2 linked regions of the Longibacter salinarum genome follow. The protein of the gene in region 1 interacts with the protein of each later gene in a pairwise test. Links are inferred from orthologs where the notes say so. Each region holds a gene or a part of one and is shown in the gene's direction. Other genes may lie near its edges.

The links. The genes of interacting proteins can lie anywhere in the genome.
Region 2: the proteins of sucC (region 1) and sucD interact in binary tests that used the Escherichia coli proteins (3 or more experiments, as listed by UniProt). The link is inferred for Longibacter salinarum from one-to-one orthologs.

Annotation. Positions count from the first base shown.
Region 1 is NZ_PDEQ01000003.1:271,205-277,013, forward strand. The notes cover bases 1,688-4,667. They hold sucC (ADP-forming succinate--CoA ligase subunit beta), read left to right. Parts: upstream 1,688-2,579; coding sequence 2,580-3,755; downstream 3,756-4,667. Other genes in these bases: CRI94_RS07475 (LptF/LptG family permease), read right to left, coding at 1,688-2,366; CRI94_RS07485 (putative LPS assembly protein LptD), read right to left, coding at 3,917-4,667. Outside these bases: CRI94_RS07460 (cystathionine beta-synthase), read left to right, coding at 1-86; CRI94_RS07465 (DUF3467 domain-containing protein), read left to right, coding at 252-572; CRI94_RS07470 (hypothetical protein), read left to right, coding at 658-1,047; more of CRI94_RS07475, read right to left, coding at 1,209-1,687; more of CRI94_RS07485, read right to left, coding at 4,668-5,809. UniProt on the Escherichia coli protein: Succinyl-CoA synthetase functions in the citric acid cycle (TCA), coupling the hydrolysis of succinyl-CoA to the synthesis of either ATP or GTP and thus represents the only step of substrate-level phosphorylation in the TCA.
Region 2 is NZ_PDEQ01000004.1:16,969-19,865, reverse strand. It holds sucD (succinate--CoA ligase subunit alpha), read left to right. Parts: upstream 1-962; coding sequence 963-1,832; downstream 1,833-2,897. Other genes in the region: serA (phosphoglycerate dehydrogenase), read left to right, coding at 2,785-2,897; yihA (ribosome biogenesis GTP-binding protein YihA/YsxC), read left to right, coding at 1,996-2,580; CRI94_RS08545 (hypothetical protein), read left to right, coding at 704-982; CRI94_RS08550 (Asp-tRNA(Asn)/Glu-tRNA(Gln) amidotransferase subunit GatA), read left to right, coding at 1-559. UniProt on the Escherichia coli protein: Succinyl-CoA synthetase functions in the citric acid cycle (TCA), coupling the hydrolysis of succinyl-CoA to the synthesis of either ATP or GTP and thus represents the only step of substrate-level phosphorylation in the TCA.

The DNA of each region.
Region 1 (5,809 bases):
GCGATACTGGCTACACCGTGGTCACCAAGAGCGACCTGATCAGCGCACTCGCGCGCATGGGACGGAACGGAAACGGTTCGTCCTAACCCTTCGAGTTCCGTCGATGGTTGCATCAGCGCCGGTTCGAGATCTCTCGAGCCGGCGTTTCTTTCTTGAGAGGTGACGTCCCAGTTTCGCAATTGAACAGGACGTTCGTTTCCTTCAAGCTGTCGCATTCGGACATTTTCATTCCAACACGCTAGACCTCACTGATGGAAGACTTTGGCGCCCAGCAGGACCCGCAGGAAATGAATATCGAAATTGATGAGGACACGGCCGAGGGCACATATGCGAATCTCGTAATGGTGTCCCATACTCCGGAAGAGTTCGTGATTGACTTCATCCGAATGGTGCCCGGTGTGCCGAAAGCGAAGGTGAAGCATCGCGTGTTGGTTACGCCGAGCCATGCGAAGCGAATCCTTGCTGCTCTCGAAGAAAATGTAGAACGGTACGAGAACGCCCACGGCGAAATCGACCCACCCGATCATCCGGACCGCCCGATGAACTTCGGTGGGGGCGTCGGAGAAGCCTGATACGTGAGGGGATAACAGTCACGGTGCGCAGACGGGCGTGACCATGAATCCGGCGCTCTCCCGCCGCGGAAACGTCCAGTATGATGTGGCTACTGGTCTCAGCGCGCAAGCAGGCGTTGAGCGGAGCCGGTTTGGCTGTTCCGGCGGATTTTGCGACGGTGCGGATGTGTCGTATACTGCGACCGGGATCGCCCTGGGCATACGCTATGGATCGACCACGTCCGGTGGTCCTTTCGGTCGCCTTGGGGCTGTTGACCACACGCTCTATGCAGAAGCAAACCAGGGCACATACGAAGAAATCAGCGACGGAGGGCTCGGGTTCGAAATGGGAGGGGGATACGCGATTGCGGTACCGCCGAACGTGTATCTCACACCCGGCGTCGCATACACGCGCTGCAGCGTAGAATCGGCCGATGGTGTAAGCAGTCCGGTTGTCGTCATGGTTCGTCGGATCGGTGTTCGCTACGCATTCTGAGACACGACATGGTAGTGTCTGGTGCACGACCCTACATGAAAAAACGTCTCGCCACGAATTGTGGTCGGGACGTTTTTTCGTTCATTTGGCGTTGGTAGCAAACCGCCGCAGCGATAGAGAAGAGGAGTGCGTGCGGTTGGCCTGTCGGGGACGAAGCCCCGTTATTTTCGCGTGCGCCACAGAACGATGACAGCGATCGCAGCAAAAGCAACATGCGGAAACCAGGCGGCGAAGGCCGGCGGGAGCGTCCCCGCGTAGCCGAAGGGCTCTGCAAGCTTCTGTAGAGCGAGGTACACAAATGCTGTGAGTAGGCCGATGGCAAATCGGGAAGCTTGTCCGCCGCGCCGTCGCACGGCCGCGAGGGGGACACCGATCATGACGACGATCAAATTAGCAAACGGGTACGCGTATTTCGTGTAGTAGGCCACGAGCGGGCGCCCGAGATGGCCGGCACCCGAGCGGCGCAAGGCGTCCAGGTATTCAGCAGCGACCGGGATCGTCATTGCTTCCACGTCCCGTTGCGTGCGTGCGAAGTCGCGGGGGAAAACGTGTAGGGTGGTATCTGCAGTTCCAGCTTCCTGTTCGCGCGTCATGCCCGTGTCGTCGAACCAGCGCCTCGTCACGGAATGCAGCTGCCACGTCTCGGTGGAGTCGACCCAGACAATGCGGTTCGCATCCACACGATACTCGAGTTGCGTAGCGTTTTTGAACTGCTGAATGGAGACGCGGTGGCCGGTGTTGTCCCGGCGGTCGTAGTAGCCGACGCTGATGATGGTGTTCGGGCCATTCTGACGGTGCACCTCGCTTACGTCGACGGTACTCGAACTCGGGTTCAGGTACTTGTTGTCGTACGCGACGACGGTTTCGTTGGCCTTTGGTACGATCCACCCATTGAAGCCGAACATCGCGACGGTGACAAGGAGGCCGACGCCGAGGTAGGGGACCATCAGACGGTAGAGGGACACGCCGGACGTCTGTAGGGCTGTCAGCTGGAGTTCCTGAGCGAGTTTACCGGTATGATAGATGCACGCCAGAAAGAGGGCGAGCGGCGACGTGAGCCGGACGATTTCCGGGATGTAATTCGGATAATAGACGAGGAAGACTTCCTGGAGTGTGGCGCCACGATCCAGGAAGTCGTCACTGTACTCGACCCAGTGCAGGACGATAAAAAAGATAATCAGCGCACCGACAAAGAGAACGAATCCCTTGATCAGGCGAGCAGCGATGTGGCGTTCGAACCGCGTCAATGGAAGGCGCAGAAACGATGGAATGGAGCGGATTACCTCATTACGCAGGAGACGGAGGCGGGTTTTGACCACCCGGCGAAGGACGCTTACGGAACGGGGAATCGGCGTGGTTTATCGTTGGGCAGCCCCTTTCGGTGCGTTCACACAGTAGTGGGGTCGCGTTCTTCGCGTCTCACGTGGAAACGTTGGGAAGATTCGAGGCTGCCAAGGGGCATGGTAGATTCTTTGTCATAGAGCACATACTTTACTCGCCCGTTCCCTGATCACGCAACACGTCCCGCGTTCATGAAACTCCACGAATACCAAGCGAAAGACATCCTGAACGAGTACGGCGTAGCGGTCCAGCCGGGCGTCGTGGCCGAGTCGGTCGACGAAGCCGTTGAGGCCGCCAAGAATCTTGAGGCTGAAGGCGCAAGCATGTTCGTCGTGAAGGCCCAGATCCATGCTGGTGGACGCGGGAAAGGCGGCGGTGTGAAGCTGGCCCGGTCGGTCGAGGAGGTGGAAGAGCACGCGTCCAACATCCTCGGCATGACCCTTAAAACGCATCAGACGGGGCCGGAAGGACAGCTCGTCCGCAAGATCCTTATTGTGGACGCGGTTGATATTGAGAAGGAGTTCTATGTTGGCGTTACGCTCGATCGCGAGAAGAGCATGAACGTCATCATGGTCTCCAGCGAAGGCGGCGTCGAGATCGAGACGGTCGCGGAAGAGACGCCCGAAGCGATTCACAAAGCCTGGATCGATCCAACGATCGGTCTTCGCCCGTTCCAGGCCCGCCGTCTCGCGTTTGCTCTTGGTCTCGAAGGCAAAGCATTCAAACAGGGCGTCCGCTTCATTATGGCGCTGTACAAGGCCTTTGAGGAAACGGATTCCACGATCGCCGAAATCAACCCGCTCGTGCTTACGGGCGATGGCGATGTCATTGCCGTCGATGCAAAAATCAACATCGACGACAACGCGCTCTTCCGCCACGACGACATCGCGGCGATGCGCGACATTCACGAGGAAGATCCGACGGAGGTGGAGGCTGGAGAGCACGGCCTCAGCTACATCAAGCTCGACGGAAACGTCGGTTGCATGGTAAATGGCGCCGGGCTCGCTATGGCGACCATGGACATCATTAAGCTCGCCGGCGGGGAGCCAGCGAACTTCCTGGATGTGGGTGGATCGGCCAATGCGGAGACGGTTGAAGCAGGCTTCCGTATCATCCTGAAGGATGAGAATGTCGAAGCGATCCTCGTCAACATCTTCGGAGGTATCGTCCGTTGCGACCGTGTCGCGAAGGGCGTCATCCAGGCCGCCAATAACGTGGACATCACGGTTCCACTCATTGTTCGCCTCCAGGGCACGAACGCCGAAGAAGGAAAGGCTCTCCTTGACGAGAGCGACATTGAGATCGAGTCGGCGGTCCTGCTGAAAGAAGCTGCCGAGAAAGTCCAGTCCGCCATCGGTGTCGCATAACGCCGAAGGCCTGCAGGTTTTTGGTGCCGCTTGGCACGAGAAAGAAACGCACCGCCCCGTTCCAGGGCGGTGCGTTTTTTTGATTGTGCTATCCCTCGTTTCTGCTTCGGGACAGAGGACTCATCGCATGACGTTTGCGGAGCCTGCCGGTCGCGTTTGTTCTAAAACCCGCCCGTGCCGCCTGCTGCACCTGCTGCCGACTGTCCGACCCGGGACCCGATGTCGCGGAAGACATTGCTGTTACCGCCTCGCGGAATATCGAGTCGGAGCAGGTTCGATAGCATGCCTTGATTGACTGCCAGGCTGAAGCTGTAGTACTGCCTCCGGCCGATGGGGGACCAGCCAAAAGATAGTGACCAGCAGCCGAGGTCGCGGCTGACGCTGAAGTTGGTCTGGCGCAACTTCATTTCGACGAGGTCCAGATTGCTGTCAACATTGATTCGCCACTTGGGTGTTGCAGCAACGCTCCCGCTGATGCGCGTGGACGCACGGCGCTCATAATCGACAAAGCGCTTTGAGAGCGAGTACGTCAGGTCCAAATTCAGCCGCCAGTTCGTGTCGAATTGCGGATAGCCTGTGTACGTCCGGTAGGCGGCGTACGGATCTACGCCTCGAAAGGAGCCGGTACCATTCGGTCCTCCTGATTGGTTCGGGCCCATCGACCGATTTCGACCCGGGGAGGCCCCATTGGGAGAGAGGCTCATGCTCATGCTGAGGCTCAGATCCGTAAATCGGAGTGGCTTCCACGGCGTATCGGCCGCCTCGTACCGATCGATGAGCTGATACCGCACGTCTTCTGATCCTGAGCCGGGGAGTCGCGTGAACTGGTACGGTGTCATCGTGACGCTCGACTGGATGTTAACCAGATCGGCAATCGTGGTCCTCGCATTGACGCGAACATCTGCAAGATTGAGGCTATCGGCGGCAAAGTTATACGAGGTTGACACATCCACATCCAGGAACTTGATGCGATTCTCCTGTTGTTCTCCGGTCGAGTCAACACGGACGCGCTTCGTTTCGAACTCGTTTCCCGCCCGAAAACTGATGGCTAACTGCTGGCTTCCCTGACCGACGAGCTGTCCCGTACGGATGTCATACAACTGATTCTCGCCTGTCCGGTCGTTCTTGACAGGTTGTCCGTCTAACCCTTTCAGCACGCGTGTCTGCCCCCAGAACGGGTTGTTGAAATTGGGTTGATAGTTGAGGCCGATGCTGGGCGACAGACGATGCAAGAGACCTTCGAAGCGGCCCGCTTTGAGGGGAAAGACGCCAAACACTTCTGTCGTCAGGTTGAGGCTCGTGCTGAACTCATTCTGACTGTAGAACCCTTGAACGTTCTGCGGAACGCTGACCGTGTCGATACTCGATTCATCGACATTGGGTGTAGACGGATCGTCTTCGGTTTCCTGCGTCTCGCGGACGAGGCGCTGTGTGTAGAGGTACCAGTTGGAATTGTAGCGTACGTTGGGCGTTACGTTGAGGTTGAACCGCGACACGCGATACGAGGCACTGACGGGGATGCTGTGCGACATTTCCGGATCGAGTGGCGTTTCGTTGTTGCCGGTCGCACGGCGGTACAGGTCCGGGTTGAACAGCGCGTCGTACCATTCTGCTTCGGCGGCGGTGGTGTCCCCTTCCGCCAGCAGATCTTCCTCGCGGCGCGGGTTGAACCGGTACTGGTTGTCAAACGACATGTCGTAACTGAGGGCGATCTTCTCGTACCACTGCGGTTCGTTCAGATTCTCCTCATTACGAAACGGCTTGAACTGACTCTGGGTGAAGTTGACCGTGGGAAGGCCGACAGTGGCGCTTCCGGTAGATAGTTGTTGGTTCTGCTGTGCGGAAATCGACAGGCTACGTCCCCCGTCTGGCCACTGCTTCCGGTATCGAATGGTCGAGCTAATTGTCTGGCGGACGGCGTCGTTTACGTTTCTCGCGTTGTCCTGGAGGTAATCACCAGACGTGACGAGGTTTACGTTTCCGTTTAACGAGGCTGTGGGGCTTAGTGTCTGCGAGTGCTGCCAGTTCAATCGGCCTTCTTGACGTCGGATCAC
Region 2 (2,897 bases), on another replicon or contig:
GGACACCGTCGAGGTGCTTCAGGAACAGCGAGCGGAGCTCAAAGAAGCAAAGCAGGAGGCCGAGCGAAATGGCAATGCGCAGCGCGCGGAGCGGATCGCGACCCAACTTAAGGATACGAACTCGACACTGGACGCCCTGTACACGCGGTCGCGAACGGAGGGCTTTGGCGAAGAGGTCAAGCGTCGCATCATGCTCGGGACGTATGTCCTGTCCGAGGGCTACTACGACAAGTACTACGAGAAAGCACAGCGCGTGCGGACGCTCATCCGTCATGACTTCGATCGAGCGTTCGAGTCGTGTGACGTTCTGATTGCACCGACGACCCCGACGCCGCCATTTCGTCTCGGCGAGAAAACGGACGACCCGCTGTCCATGTATCTCAGCGATGTGTTTACGGTGCCCGCGAGTCTGGCCGGCGTCCCATCCCTCTCCGTTCCCATCGGGCGGCACCCCTCCGAGCCGAACCTACCTGTTGGCATGCAAGTGATCGGCCGCCACTTCGACGAGTCCCTACTCCTTCAGGTCGGCCAAGCCGTCGAACGAATCAATGAGGGATGAGCGGTGAGGTGCGGGGGGATGGGGACGTCTGAAGGTATGGAAGTGTGAAGGTGTGGACGGTAGAAACGGAGAGATGGTTGGCCGCAAGCGTGGAAAGCCAGGTCCCGTAAGGGCGCATCGCAATGCGCCCGCCGCGTATCGCCGTTGGTTCGCCAGAGCATCGACATGCGCCCGGGCTACGTTCTACCGTTGCTACGCCAAACGCCGCAGCGCCGTCTCGCGGACGAAGAAATGCCGGAGATTTTGCGGTTGCGCGGTGTGCACCGTACCATCGACACCGTGGAGGGCGCAGGCGCCGCTCGTCGTTCGAACAATCGGGCGATTCGCGGGCATGAGCGCCTGCGCGAGAGCGCCAATCCGATATCGAGCACGACACGCCAACTCAAAGCAGCCTCGTCTACGCATGAGCATTCTGGTCAATAAGGACACCCGCCTGGTGGTGCAGGGCTTTACCGGCTCGGAGGGCACCTTTCACGCGGAGCAGATGATCGAGTACGGCACGAACGTCGTGGCCGGCGTGACCCCTGGCAAAGGTGGTCAAACGCACCTCGACCGCCCCGTCTTCAACACGGTGGAGGAAGCCGTCAAACAGGAGGGAGCCAATACCTCTATTATCTTCGTTCCGCCGCCCTTCGCCGCAGACGCCATTCAGGAGGCGGCAGAAGCCGGGATCGAAGTGATCATTTGCATCACTGAGGGCATCCCGGTCAAGGACATGAAGCCGACGTATCACTACGTCCAGAAGTCCGGTGCCCACCTCATTGGTCCGAACTGCCCGGGCGTGATCACTCCCGGAGAGGCTAAGATCGGCATCATGCCCGCAATGATCTTTGAGCCCGGCAACATCGGTGTCATCTCCCGCTCCGGTACGCTGACGTACGAGGCGGTCGACCAGCTTACGCGCGCCGGCTACGGCCAGAGCACGGCGGTTGGCATCGGCGGTGATCCCGTCATCGGCACGCGCTTCATCGATGTCCTCAAGCTGTTCGAAGCTGACGACGACACGGACGCCGTCGTGATGATCGGTGAAATTGGAGGCTCGGCGGAGGAGGAAGCCGCGGCCTTCATCAAAGAACACATGACCAAGCCGGTCTTTGGCTTCATCGCTGGCCAGACGGCACCTCCGGGGCGCCGCATGGGTCACGCGGGCGCGATTGTGTCCGGGGGCTCAGGAACGGCAGAAGCCAAGTTCGCCGCGCTCGAAGAAGCGGGCGCAACGGTCGTCAAAAACCCGGCGCTCATCGGCGAAACGGTCAAAGAGACGATCGGGTAGGTCAACCAGCGGAGAACGTTTGCCCTCCGCTCCCGACCCCGACAGACAGTGGCGCCGCGTCTCCGGAAACGGAAGCGCGGCGCTTTTTTATCGGCTCGCCTCCGCATACCGAAGCGTTCGCACTTCCATTTCGCCTTCCGCATTTAGCCCTTCGCATTACATCATGTTTGACAAAGCAGAATTTACGAAAGGGGTTGTTTCGTGGAAGCAATTGCCTCGCGACGGCCGCCCAGAGATTGCCTTCGTTGGTCGGTCCAATGTTGGGAAAAGCTCGATGCTGAACGCAGTGATGAGCCGCAAAAAGCTTGCGTACGTCAGCAAGCGCCCCGGCAAGACGACGGAGTTCAATTTCTTTCTCATCGATGGGAAGTACTACTTCGTCGACCTACCGGGATACGGCTACGCCCGCGTCTCGAAGAGCATGCGGGAGAAATGGGCAAACCTGATCGAGCAGTATCTAGACGAACGGCAGACGCTGCGTGCGGTCGTTCACCTGATCGATAGCCGGCATCCTCCGATGGAGCAGGACGAGGACCTGATCGACTTCATGCGGGGGAGTGATGTGCCGTATCTCATCGCTTTAACGAAGGCTGACAAGCTCTCTGGAAACGAGCGCTTTAAAACGGTCCAGCGTCTGGAGAAACGTCTGGAGGAGGTCGGACGGTCCGTTCCAATTATTCTCACGTCTTCGAAGTCCGGACGCGGGATCAAGGAGATGCGGGGATGGCTGCGAGACTTTCTGGGATAGCCAGCGCCGGGAGCCGTAGGGTCCGCCCGGGCTCCGTTACGTGCATCGGAAGCGCTTCCGTGGAGAGCAGGCCGGATTTGGGTGGAGACTGTGTGCAGAGTTGGCGGTTTCTTTACGGAGCGCCTCCTGCGTTCGACGGCAACGGTGGCTTCCTTACAAGCGTACGGTCTTGCCTTTCTTCCCACGAAATCTGAGCCCGGCTTTATGCCTCATACAGTTCTGATTACGGACCCCGTCGATCCGGTCTGCACCGACATGCTGGAGAACAAGGGGTTCGAGGTAGATTTGCTTCTTGAGTACGACGAAGAGACGCTTCG